Regions from separate parts of the Marisediminitalea sp. genome, predicted to be linked through region 3. Evidence: predicted binding sites of a transcription regulator. Region 3 holds the regulator's gene; each other region holds the start of a gene.
The links. Region 3 encodes LexA, which represses DNA repair genes until DNA is damaged. Its sites were predicted from a motif close to TACTGTATNNNNATACAGTA; they were not measured.

Region 1 (3,285 bases), on a different contig from region 3:
AAAGACCGCTAGCGATTCGGTATTATCCAGTTTTTTCCAATGCGGGTTCCCACGTGCCACGTGTCCTTCCAGAACCAGCTCGTCGCCGTCTTGCCTAGCAAGCAAAGGAATATGCGTCGCCTGCAGATTCTGGCTTACCAGCACGGCAAAGGCGTATTCATCGATAAACGCAAGCTGTTCAGTTTTCTCTTTAAATGCAAAGGGAGCGGGGACAAACATACCAATTCTCAAAAGCCAACACGAAAACCACAGTTGACCATAAATTGCGTGGCGGTACTAACGAATTTCTACAAATGGCAGGAATCGCGGGGCTGACTCGGTTTCGCTGCGTTCAAACGCATTAAATGGCGGGATAGCTAAATCATCCGGTGGCGCTGCTAACAGATTCAGGTTAACAGCCTGTGCCTTGCCGTAAATTGCGTCATCGCGCACGTCGAATTCGTAGTAAATACCATTCCAGAAGTTTGCGCCGAATTCGCCTTTCTTTTTAAACATAAACAACAAGTCGTGTGACAACCAGCTTAGGTCAGTGGCGGTCACTGTACGGGGTTGCTCGTAAGGGTAACGCAGATGACACCATAGCTCTGGCCCTTCCAGACACTTCATTTCTTTCATCGACAGAAAGTAATCGGTAAAAAGCGCGTAGTCGATATCGATGGTGTAACTGACCCTGTCGCTGTTATCAGTCGGCGTAAATAAAACTGTGCCGATGGCCAGCTGTTCCCCTTTGTTGCCCATCAATACAATGGATTTTTTACCGGCAAGTGGGCCTGTAGGTTGTTCGGCGGTAGTTACACAGGCCAATAGCAGCAGGCAAATACAGGCTGTTAGTGTGAATCGTGAAATCTGGTACATGAGCACAACAACATGTTCTTTTATTCGTTTTAAAAACTATAGGTGTTTGCGGCGTTATCGAAAGGGTACTTTAGTAGGTTTTATCTCCTCCCTGGTGATTGCCATAAAGAGGTGATGAGTAGCTTGGCGTTGTATGGGGTGGCTTAACCGCGCATTCAGGCTCGCAATGCTCCAAGGCTTGAATTACACTGCTGTGTATAAATACAGGAAGGAATATTCATTATTATGCGAGCGGAAGAGTCGCTTGCCACGCTACCTATTACACAACTTAAAGGCGTGGGCGCAAAAGTCGCAGAAAAACTCGCGAAAATAGGCTTAAACACCGTGCAGGATGTGCTGTTTCATTTGCCATCCCGCTACGAAGATCGCACGCGCATCTACGCCATTGGTGACTGCCGGCCGTTTACCCACGTCAGCATTTTGGGTGAGGTGATGTCGGCAGATATTCAGTACGGTAAAAAGCGCATGCTGGTGGTGAAACTCAGTGACGGCACCGGCACCATTACCCTGCGCTTTTTTCACTTCGGCACACTGCAACGCAATATGATGACTCCGGGCAATGAACTGCGTTGTTTCGGTGAGATTCGCACGGGTAAGTGGGGGCTGGAAATGATGCACCCCGAATTCAAACTCATTGAGGCCGATACCGAAGAACTGGAAGAAACCCTGACTCCGGTGTATCCCACCACCGAAGGTGTTAAACAACTTACCCTGCGCAACCTTACCGAACAGGCGCTAGCCATGCTGGATAAAGGCGCACTGAATGACTTGTTACCCGACGGCATGTACAGCCAGCAGGTGAGTCTGGCTGATGCGTTAAAGCTGGTTCATCGTCCGCCACCCAGCGTAGCCGTAGAGCAGTTGGAAGACGGTAAGCATCCGGCGCAAATGCGTTTAATTCTGGAAGAGCTGCTGGCTCAGCATTTAAGCGTGCTGAAAATCAGGCAGCAAAGCGATGCGCAGCCGGGTATCGCCATCGAGGTAGACAACGGTTTAATTGATAAGCTGCTGGGGAATTTGCCCTTTTCACCTACCGGCGCTCAGCAGCGCGTGGTCGCTGATATTCAGCAGGATATGCGGCAGCCACGACCAATGATGCGTCTGGTGCAGGGCGATGTAGGCTCAGGTAAAACCCTGGTAGCCGCGCTGGCTGCGTTGTCAGCAATTGGGGCGGGGTATCAGGTTGCGTTGATGGCGCCTACGGAGCTGTTGGCAGAGCAACATGCTAACAACTTCAGCCAGTGGCTGGAGCCATTAGGGATTCAGGTAGGCTGGCTGGCCGGTAAGCTAAAAGGCAAGGCCCGTGAGCAGGTACTGGAAAACCTCGCTAATGGCACCATTCAAATGCTGGTGGGAACCCATGCGATTTTTCAGGAGCAGGTAACTTACAGTCAACTAGCGCTGGTGATTGTTGATGAACAGCACCGTTTTGGTGTGCATCAGCGACTGGCGCTGCGTGAAAAAGGCGAAGCCCAAGGGCGCTTCCCGCATCAGTTAATTATGACCGCCACCCCCATCCCCCGCACACTGGCTATGACTGCCTACGCTGATTTGGATACCTCGGTGATTGATGAATTACCGCCGGGGCGTACGCCTGTGAAAACCGTGGCTCTGCCCGATACCCGACGTGGTGATGTAATTGAACGGGTGCGCGAAGCTTGTGGCGAGCAGGGCCGTCAGGCGTATTGGGTGTGTACATTGATTGACGAATCCGAAGTGCTGCAGTGTCAGGCAGCGGAAGACACAGCTGTAATACTCAAAACCGCCCTGCCCGACTTAAATGTGGGTTTGGTTCATGGCCGTTTAAAAGCCGCTGAAAAACTGGCGGTAATGGATGCGTTTAAAGCCGGTGAACTGGATTTGCTGGTAGCCACCACGGTAATTGAAGTTGGTGTGGACGTGCCCAATGCCAGCCTTATGATCATCGAAAACCCTGAACGCCTCGGGTTAGCCCAGCTACACCAGCTGCGCGGCCGTGTTGGGCGGGGCGCTGTCGAGAGCCACTGCGTGCTGATGTATCAAAGCCCGCTGTCGAAAACCGCGACCAAGCGTTTGGCGGTGCTACGCGAGTCTAATGACGGTTTTTATATCGCTCAGCGAGACTTAGAAATTCGTGGGCCAGGCGAGTTGATGGGCACCCGCCAGACCGGTATGGCTGAACTTAAAATTGCCGACTTAGTGCGTGACGCGCAGCTCATTCCACAGGTACAGCATATTGCAGTAAAGCTCTGGCAGGAGTATCCATCCCATGCTCAGGCCATCATTAACCGCTGGATTGGTCACAAGGAGCAATATGGTCATGCCTGATTCGGTGCCCGTTATTTTCGACAATCAAATTGCGCCCACCGCCGCTCAACAAGCTGTGCTTGATATTGCACAGCAAGCTGGCCTGGCAATAGCCGCGGAAAGCGACGCAATTTTACAGTTGCA
Region 2 (3,285 bases), on a different contig from region 3:
CAGTATTTTGGTCTCGCTGTTTCCTTATTTTAAAATACAAATGTGACACCTGTGTCACATTTCTGCATAGTCATGCAAATTGTAATGCAATAAGCTGATCCAAAGCATGAATATGCAAGTTTAGTAGAAGATTATACTTTCTGCTAATTATCATCAAAAGGCAGAAGCAGTTGCTGGGCATCTTTGGGCTCATCCAAGCCTACCTGCAACCCTACCAAGCGAATACCTCTGTCCCTCGCTCGCTGATATGCCTCTTTTAACAGCGCCTGAAAACTCGGCTTAGCCACTTCAGAATAACGATGCTCTACGGTGGTTAACTGAAAATCCTGAAACTTCAGTTTTACCCCAAGGGACTTTATTAGCATTGGCTTACTGGCGTGGTATTTCTTCTGATGTAATGCCAGACGATTCACCAGTGTATCGTACAGATACTCAACCACCTCCAGACACTCCGCCTCGGAATGTATATCGGCACTGAGGGTTCTTTCAACACCCACGGATTTGCGCACCCGATTTGTTTGTATGTCCCGCTCATCGATGCCGTGTGCCCTTTGCCACAATATATGCCCGAACTTACCAAAGCGTTTTTGGATTTGTTCATAAGGGTATTGCCTGACATCTTCACAGGTGTACAAACCCAGTTGATGCAGTTTTTGTAGCGTCACTTCCCCTACACCCGGAATTTTCTTCAGCGGAAGCCTGCGCACAAAGCTATCGAGTTCATCCGGGGCGACCACACACAACCCATTGGGTTTATTCTCATCGCTGGCAATCTTGGCGACAAACTTACAAGGCGCCACACCCGCGGACGCGGTTAGATTTAATTCTCGCTGTATGCGGTAGCGTATGGCCTCTGCAATACGTGTTGCACTGCCTTTGTACAACTGGCTGTCAGTCACATCCAGATAGGCTTCATCTAACGACAACGGCTCAATTTTGGTTGCGTAATCAGCAAATATTTCTCTGATTTTACGAGACTCTTCCTGATACACCGACATTCTGCCGGGTATTAGCTTTAAATCAGGGCAGAGTTTCAAAGCATAGGCTGAGGCCATAGCGGAGCGCACGCCGAACTGTCTGGCTGGGTAGTTACACGTAGCAATAACACCGCGTCGATCAGAGCTGCCACCAATCGCAATGGGCACATTTTGCAGCGCCGGGTTATCCCGCATCTCCACTGCGGCATAAAAGCAGTCCATATCTACGTGGATTATTTTACGCACAACCGACATTCCAGCCTGAAGCTATTTAGTACGTGCATATAATACTGTATATACGTACACATATCCAGCAAACCAAATTGACAGCAACGTTCGCCATAATGTTTGCGTGATATATATACACTCTGTGATTGTGTGTATTATTGATACTGAATCATTAAGCCCTATTGCATATGGAACTCGAATCACTCGGTATTATTGTGCCGGCGTCACTTTCGCTGCAACAACCCAGTTGGTATGCGCCGCACCGCGCATTGGCCGACCATGTGCAGTGCATCTGGTGTATGCCATTACAACCTGACACAACCCGCCCGATAGAAAAGCTCTATCCGGATGCAGGGGCGAGCCTGATGTTTGAGTTTACCCGGAGTAATGTCGTTTGCCGCTTCTGTTTTAATACCGACACCATACCGCACCGCTGGTCATCTGATGCAGAACATCTCAGTGTGCGGCTGAAGCCGGGTGCGATCCCGGTGTTGCTGAGTCCGGTGTTTCTGACTTCGGTGAATCAATCACAACAGGTTGATGAGTATGACTTGCCAGGTATTACCGCGTTGTGTGAAGCGTTGCTTCCACTCGCTGCTGAACAAAGAGTAATGTGTATTCAACAGTGGTTACTCAGCAGACTACAGTGTCATACGCAACGCAACAACCCCGTCAACACAGCGATGGTCGCCGCACTTTGTGGTATTACGGCATCGCCCGAACAGTACGCCAGAGAATTAGGTATGTCTCGCAGAACCCTGGAAAGGCGTATGCGTTCGCTGATGGGCATTACCCCAAACCAAATGTTCAGCTTTCATCGCATCCGCAAGGCAAGAGAATTGCTGCTACGTGGCAAAACACCCCTTGCCGATATTGCGGTGCTCGCGGGCTTTTATGACCAGGCCCATTTTACCAATCTTTTTCACGAGGCAACCATGGAGTCGCCTGCGCAATACCGGCGCAGAAAGTTGTCGCAAATTTCCAATACCTCAACATAGTAACCGCCTACCCTCTTCATCAGTCACTTAAAGAATGAGGAACCAACAATGACGGCGCGTATAGCCCCCAATGAACTCTTTGCACATTGCCCACGAATCTCGGAGCACCTGATTGAACTAGGCAAAACCAGCGATGATAACGTATCGGCCCGCCTGCGGCATTTAGTAAAACTTCGGGTATCGCAACTCAACCATTGTGGCTTTTGTCAGGTCATGCATGCCTCAGAGGCCCGGGCTGACGGCGAAGCACAACCTCGCCTCGATGTATTGCCTGCGTGGCGTGAAGCACCTTGTTTTACCGCACAGGAACAAGCCGCGTTAGCGTGGGCAGAAGCGGTAACCATGATTGCAACCCAACCGGATGTGTCAGACGCTTTCGCTCAGGCGGCGGAGCAGTTTAGCAATCAGGCACTCATTGAACTCACTACGGTTATTTTGGAAATTAACAGCTGGAACCGGATTGCGGTTAGCTTTAACTTTACCCCGGAAGTGGAGTAGGCCTGTGCTGCAAAACAAGAATAAGACACTCATCATTGCCAGCCTGTGTTTTCTATGCGGAAGCACATTGTTTTTACCCCAACTGGTAAATTATGCCACGGTCGGCGTATACCTGTTTATGCTAGGGTCAGTGTTAATGCTGGTTGATACGTTGAGCACAAAGGAGTAGTGTAAAAAATGTACCAGGCGGCGCGGTTATTACGCGCTACCTGATTTCATTCGCTGATAACTGCGCTAACTGACCAGGGACGTGTCATGAACAAACGCAAGGATTGCTTTTGGGATAAACCCGGCCCCACCTGGGTGATTATTACGCTGATCCTGTATTCAGTGCTGACGTTTTCACTGGAAACTATTCCTAACCTGTCTCCACCCGTTAAAACGTTTTTGCGTTGTTCTGAATTCGTTGTTGTTATTATATTTACCCTCGAATACTTAACCCGCTTATATAAAGCGAAGCCGCGACTGGGGTTCGTATTCAGCTTCTACGGTATCATTGACCTACTCGCCATCTTACCCTTTTACTTAATGCTAGCGGTGGATCTCAGGGCACTTCGTTTATTCCGTTTGCTGCGATTAGCCCG
Region 3 (3,285 bases):
GGTTATTGATTTGTTCACGCTGTGTGGCGAGCAGGGAGTAATACTCTACCTCACGGTCCATGTACTTGTAGTGCCACTTCCACTGCGACCCGGTAACCAGCACCGTAAGATCCGCTTCCGTGGTATCTTCCATGGCTATCAGGGTTTTCGCGGCAGGCACTGCCATGAATATAAGAATGAGAAAAGGAATTACCGTCCAGGCAATTTCCACCTTCACGTTTTCATGAAAATTCGCGGGTTTGGCACCGCGGGATTTTCTGTGCAGGTACATTGAAACAAACATGACTCCGAACACCACTACTGCTATCCCTACGCAAATAGAGAACATCAGCATGTGGAGATCGTATACCTGTCCACTGATTTCCGTCGCGCCGCGTCGTAAATTTAATGACGATACGTCGTTACTTCCCGCAGCAATCGCTGTCGTTCCGACTACTAACAGAACCAATGCAGTACAGGCTTTCAGTACGCATCTCTCGAGTTGCTTCACTCAACACCTCCGTTAAGGCCCGCCAGCGTCTCACAGAACGCCCCATTGCGAGAATAAGCTTCCAGGCCCTTTATGGTTGTTTTTTGAACTAGCCTTTTAATATTTTGTGCTTCTTATGTTATTTATTTGTTAAGCACTGTATAAGAATTACTCATTGTGTGTTTTGCGTCCAGTCCTTTTTCGCTAAAATCTGGATTACTGGCTATTTTTCGTCCAATCAGGCAAAAAATACTGCATTCATGTGAGTGAGTGTTTATTAACTAAAATTGATGGTGATGAGAGAGATTTAGCAAGGTAAAAGAGCGGTTTGATAGGATTATGCTCTTCAAATACAAAAAAACCGGCGCTAAGCCGGTTTTTAAATGCGTTATTATGGTGCAGTTGATTACATCCAGTCTGCGTTCCGAATGACACCTACTGCGATACCTTCGATGTTGAAGGGCTGATTAGCAAGATCGACCTTAATAGGTGAAAACTCTTCATTTTCAGCGTGTAACAACACTTCACGCCCACGCTTTTCAAGGCGCTTTACGGTAACGTCTTCGTCAACACGCGCGACAACCACCTGACCATTGTGCACATCGGTTGTGCGATGAACGGCAAGCAAGTCACCGTCCAAAATGCCAATATCCTTCATACTCATACCGTTAACGCGCAGCAAAAAGTCGGCTTTTGGATGGAACAAAGCGGGATCCACTTTGTAATGCATTTCAACGTGTTCCTGCGCCAGGATGGGTTCACCCGCAGCAACCCGACCAATCAACGGCAGGCCTTCTTCTTCGACTTCATCGTCCAACGGAATATTTAATTTAATCCCGCGGGATGTGCCCGGCAGAATGTCGATCACACCCTTTTTGGCCAGCGCTTTTAAGTGCTCCTCCGCTGCGTTTGCGGAGCGGAATCCCAGTTCACGGGCAATCTCAGCACGCGTTGGCGGCATGCCGGTGTCCGTCATGGTTGACTTAATGAGGTCGAGTACTTCTTGTTGTCGGGGAGTTAATGGACGCATAAACAGCCTGTTTTTCCATACAGTTAACTGTGAGTATATACAGGTTTACACAAATGACAACCGGGTTTTGTATAAATTCTCCGTTAAACGGCAGTTTATGCCAGTTGCTTTGCTTGGTTCACCTGATTGAGCAACTGTTGCCTGAACGCATCCATCTGCGCCTGATTCTCGAAACTATGGCGGGGAAATACGTGATACTGATAGCCTGACACCTGCAGCAATAAAAACGATCCGACCTGCCGAACATGCCCCAGCGCGCCCCACTTATGCAGTGTTTCATTGGCTATGGTTTTTTCAAACAGGCCGTCTTGTTGGCACTGGTATTCGTGCTTTCCCAATATCCCATTCGATACTTTGGATACCATGAGTACCGTCGCAATACACCAGAGAAAATAGACCAGTGTCGCCACAAAGCCGGTCAATAATGACCCTGTAACCATGACCATCCAGACAACGACATCATCCGGCATGCCGCGGTCATACACCAGGTAACTCAGGACGCCCAAGGCGATACACAGCATGTATTTGTAGGTAAACGGCGCAGTGGCAAGGAACCAGACGTTGAATCTCACCAAGTCAGCACGCGTAATAAAGGTTTCTATGGTAGAAATACGCGCTGTCATTTATTTCACCAGCCACGCCGACTCTACTGCCGGTACTTTGCCTTTCAAGCCGCCTTCAAGTGGTTCACTCGCCAGTCCTGGCTGCAGCCTGTCACTGCCATAGAGCTCAATTAATTCGGCTTCTGTTACCGAAAAAGGCGGGCCGCTGTGCAGTGCCTGATCATACTCAAATGTGATTAGCAGGTGTTGTGCTTTTGGGGCCGCGGCTTTCAACGTCTTAACGTAGGCACGGCGCATGTCCTCGGGCAAGGCCACCAGCGCAGCACGATCATAAACTCCGTCTATGTCACCCAGTAATTCGGGGGTTATCGATAAGATGTCGCCACAATACAGTGTAATATCGGGGGCCTGGTAACAAGTAAAATCATCAACGTCAGACACCGTAGGCGTAATACCCAATTCAGCAAAGTACTGTTGAACAGCAGATTCATTCAGCTCAACGCCTATCACCTCACAACCCCGTTGCAACAACCAGGTCATATCCTGAGATTTACCGCACAATGGCACTAACACGCGCTTGCCGTCGGTTAGACCAGCAGTTTCAGCAAATCGAACTAAAAACGCATTGATGTCTTTTTGGTGGAAACCAATTTCCCCCCGCTCCCATTTGTCGTGCCAAAACGCATGCTGCATGCCGCCTCCTACTGCGCAAATTGCGATTAGGTTATACCTGGGGTTATCCTCCAGGCATACCTGTTCATTGCATTGTTATTGTTTTTTGAAAGGGTTGTCCAGTACATGCGTGCGTAATGCCGGCTGTACCCGACCTCCGTCCATAGCCTCCATCATATGCTGTAATGCCGGACTGATAACCCCTTTGACTTCAGTAAAATAACTGTGTCCTTTCGGCTTATCAAAGGTGTTGTTGAAGTTGTCGCAGTCTACCTCGTAAACGTTTCTGGGCACCTTACTCAGTTCTTCTACCCCCGTCATACCGAGACGTTTGGATAGCTGACGGTTTTTCAGATTGGCCACTTTACTCGCCGGCATCGCGAGATCATCGTTCGCGAAATACACCACTAAGTTTCTGGTGACTCTGGGTAACAATGCACCGCTTCGTCCGGGCTCAAGGCAGTGATTCACCACATCTGCAGCCACCATGAACACATTTCTGAACAGGAGCGGCACCATTCCGGCGTGATCATTGCGGCCCCAGTAGTGGA

Region 1: recG (ATP-dependent DNA helicase RecG) is a predicted target of LexA. The motif match lies at 1,045-1,064, and genes of this name have one in related genera.
Region 2: dinB (DNA polymerase IV) is a predicted target of LexA. The motif match lies at 1,266-1,285, and genes of this name have one in related genera.

The regions. Positions count from the first base shown of each region.
Region 1 covers NZ_CFIDRX010000006.1:3,944-7,228, reverse strand. The annotation lists gene AC4MRN_RS01740 (FMN-binding negative transcriptional regulator) at 1-219, opposite strand, end outside; gene AC4MRN_RS01735 (hypothetical protein) at 277-855, opposite strand; gene recG (ATP-dependent DNA helicase RecG) at 1,081-3,162, shown strand; gene AC4MRN_RS01725 (class I SAM-dependent methyltransferase) at 3,155-3,285, shown strand, end outside.
Region 2 covers NZ_CFIDRX010000055.1:1,196-4,480, reverse strand. The annotation lists gene dinB (DNA polymerase IV) at 144-1,223, opposite strand; gene AC4MRN_RS09100 (helix-turn-helix domain-containing protein) at 1,394-2,203, shown strand; gene AC4MRN_RS09095 (carboxymuconolactone decarboxylase family protein) at 2,252-2,701, shown strand; gene AC4MRN_RS09090 (YrhK family protein) at 2,706-2,870, shown strand; gene AC4MRN_RS09085 (ion transporter) at 2,957-3,285, shown strand, end outside.
Region 3 covers NZ_CFIDRX010000001.1:36,295-39,579, reverse strand. The annotation lists gene coxB (cytochrome c oxidase subunit II) at 1-448, opposite strand, end outside; gene lexA (transcriptional repressor LexA) at 876-1,499, opposite strand; gene AC4MRN_RS00155 (YcxB family protein) at 1,595-2,122, opposite strand; gene tmpT (thiopurine S-methyltransferase) at 2,123-2,755, opposite strand; gene AC4MRN_RS00145 (alpha/beta hydrolase) at 2,831-3,285, opposite strand, start outside.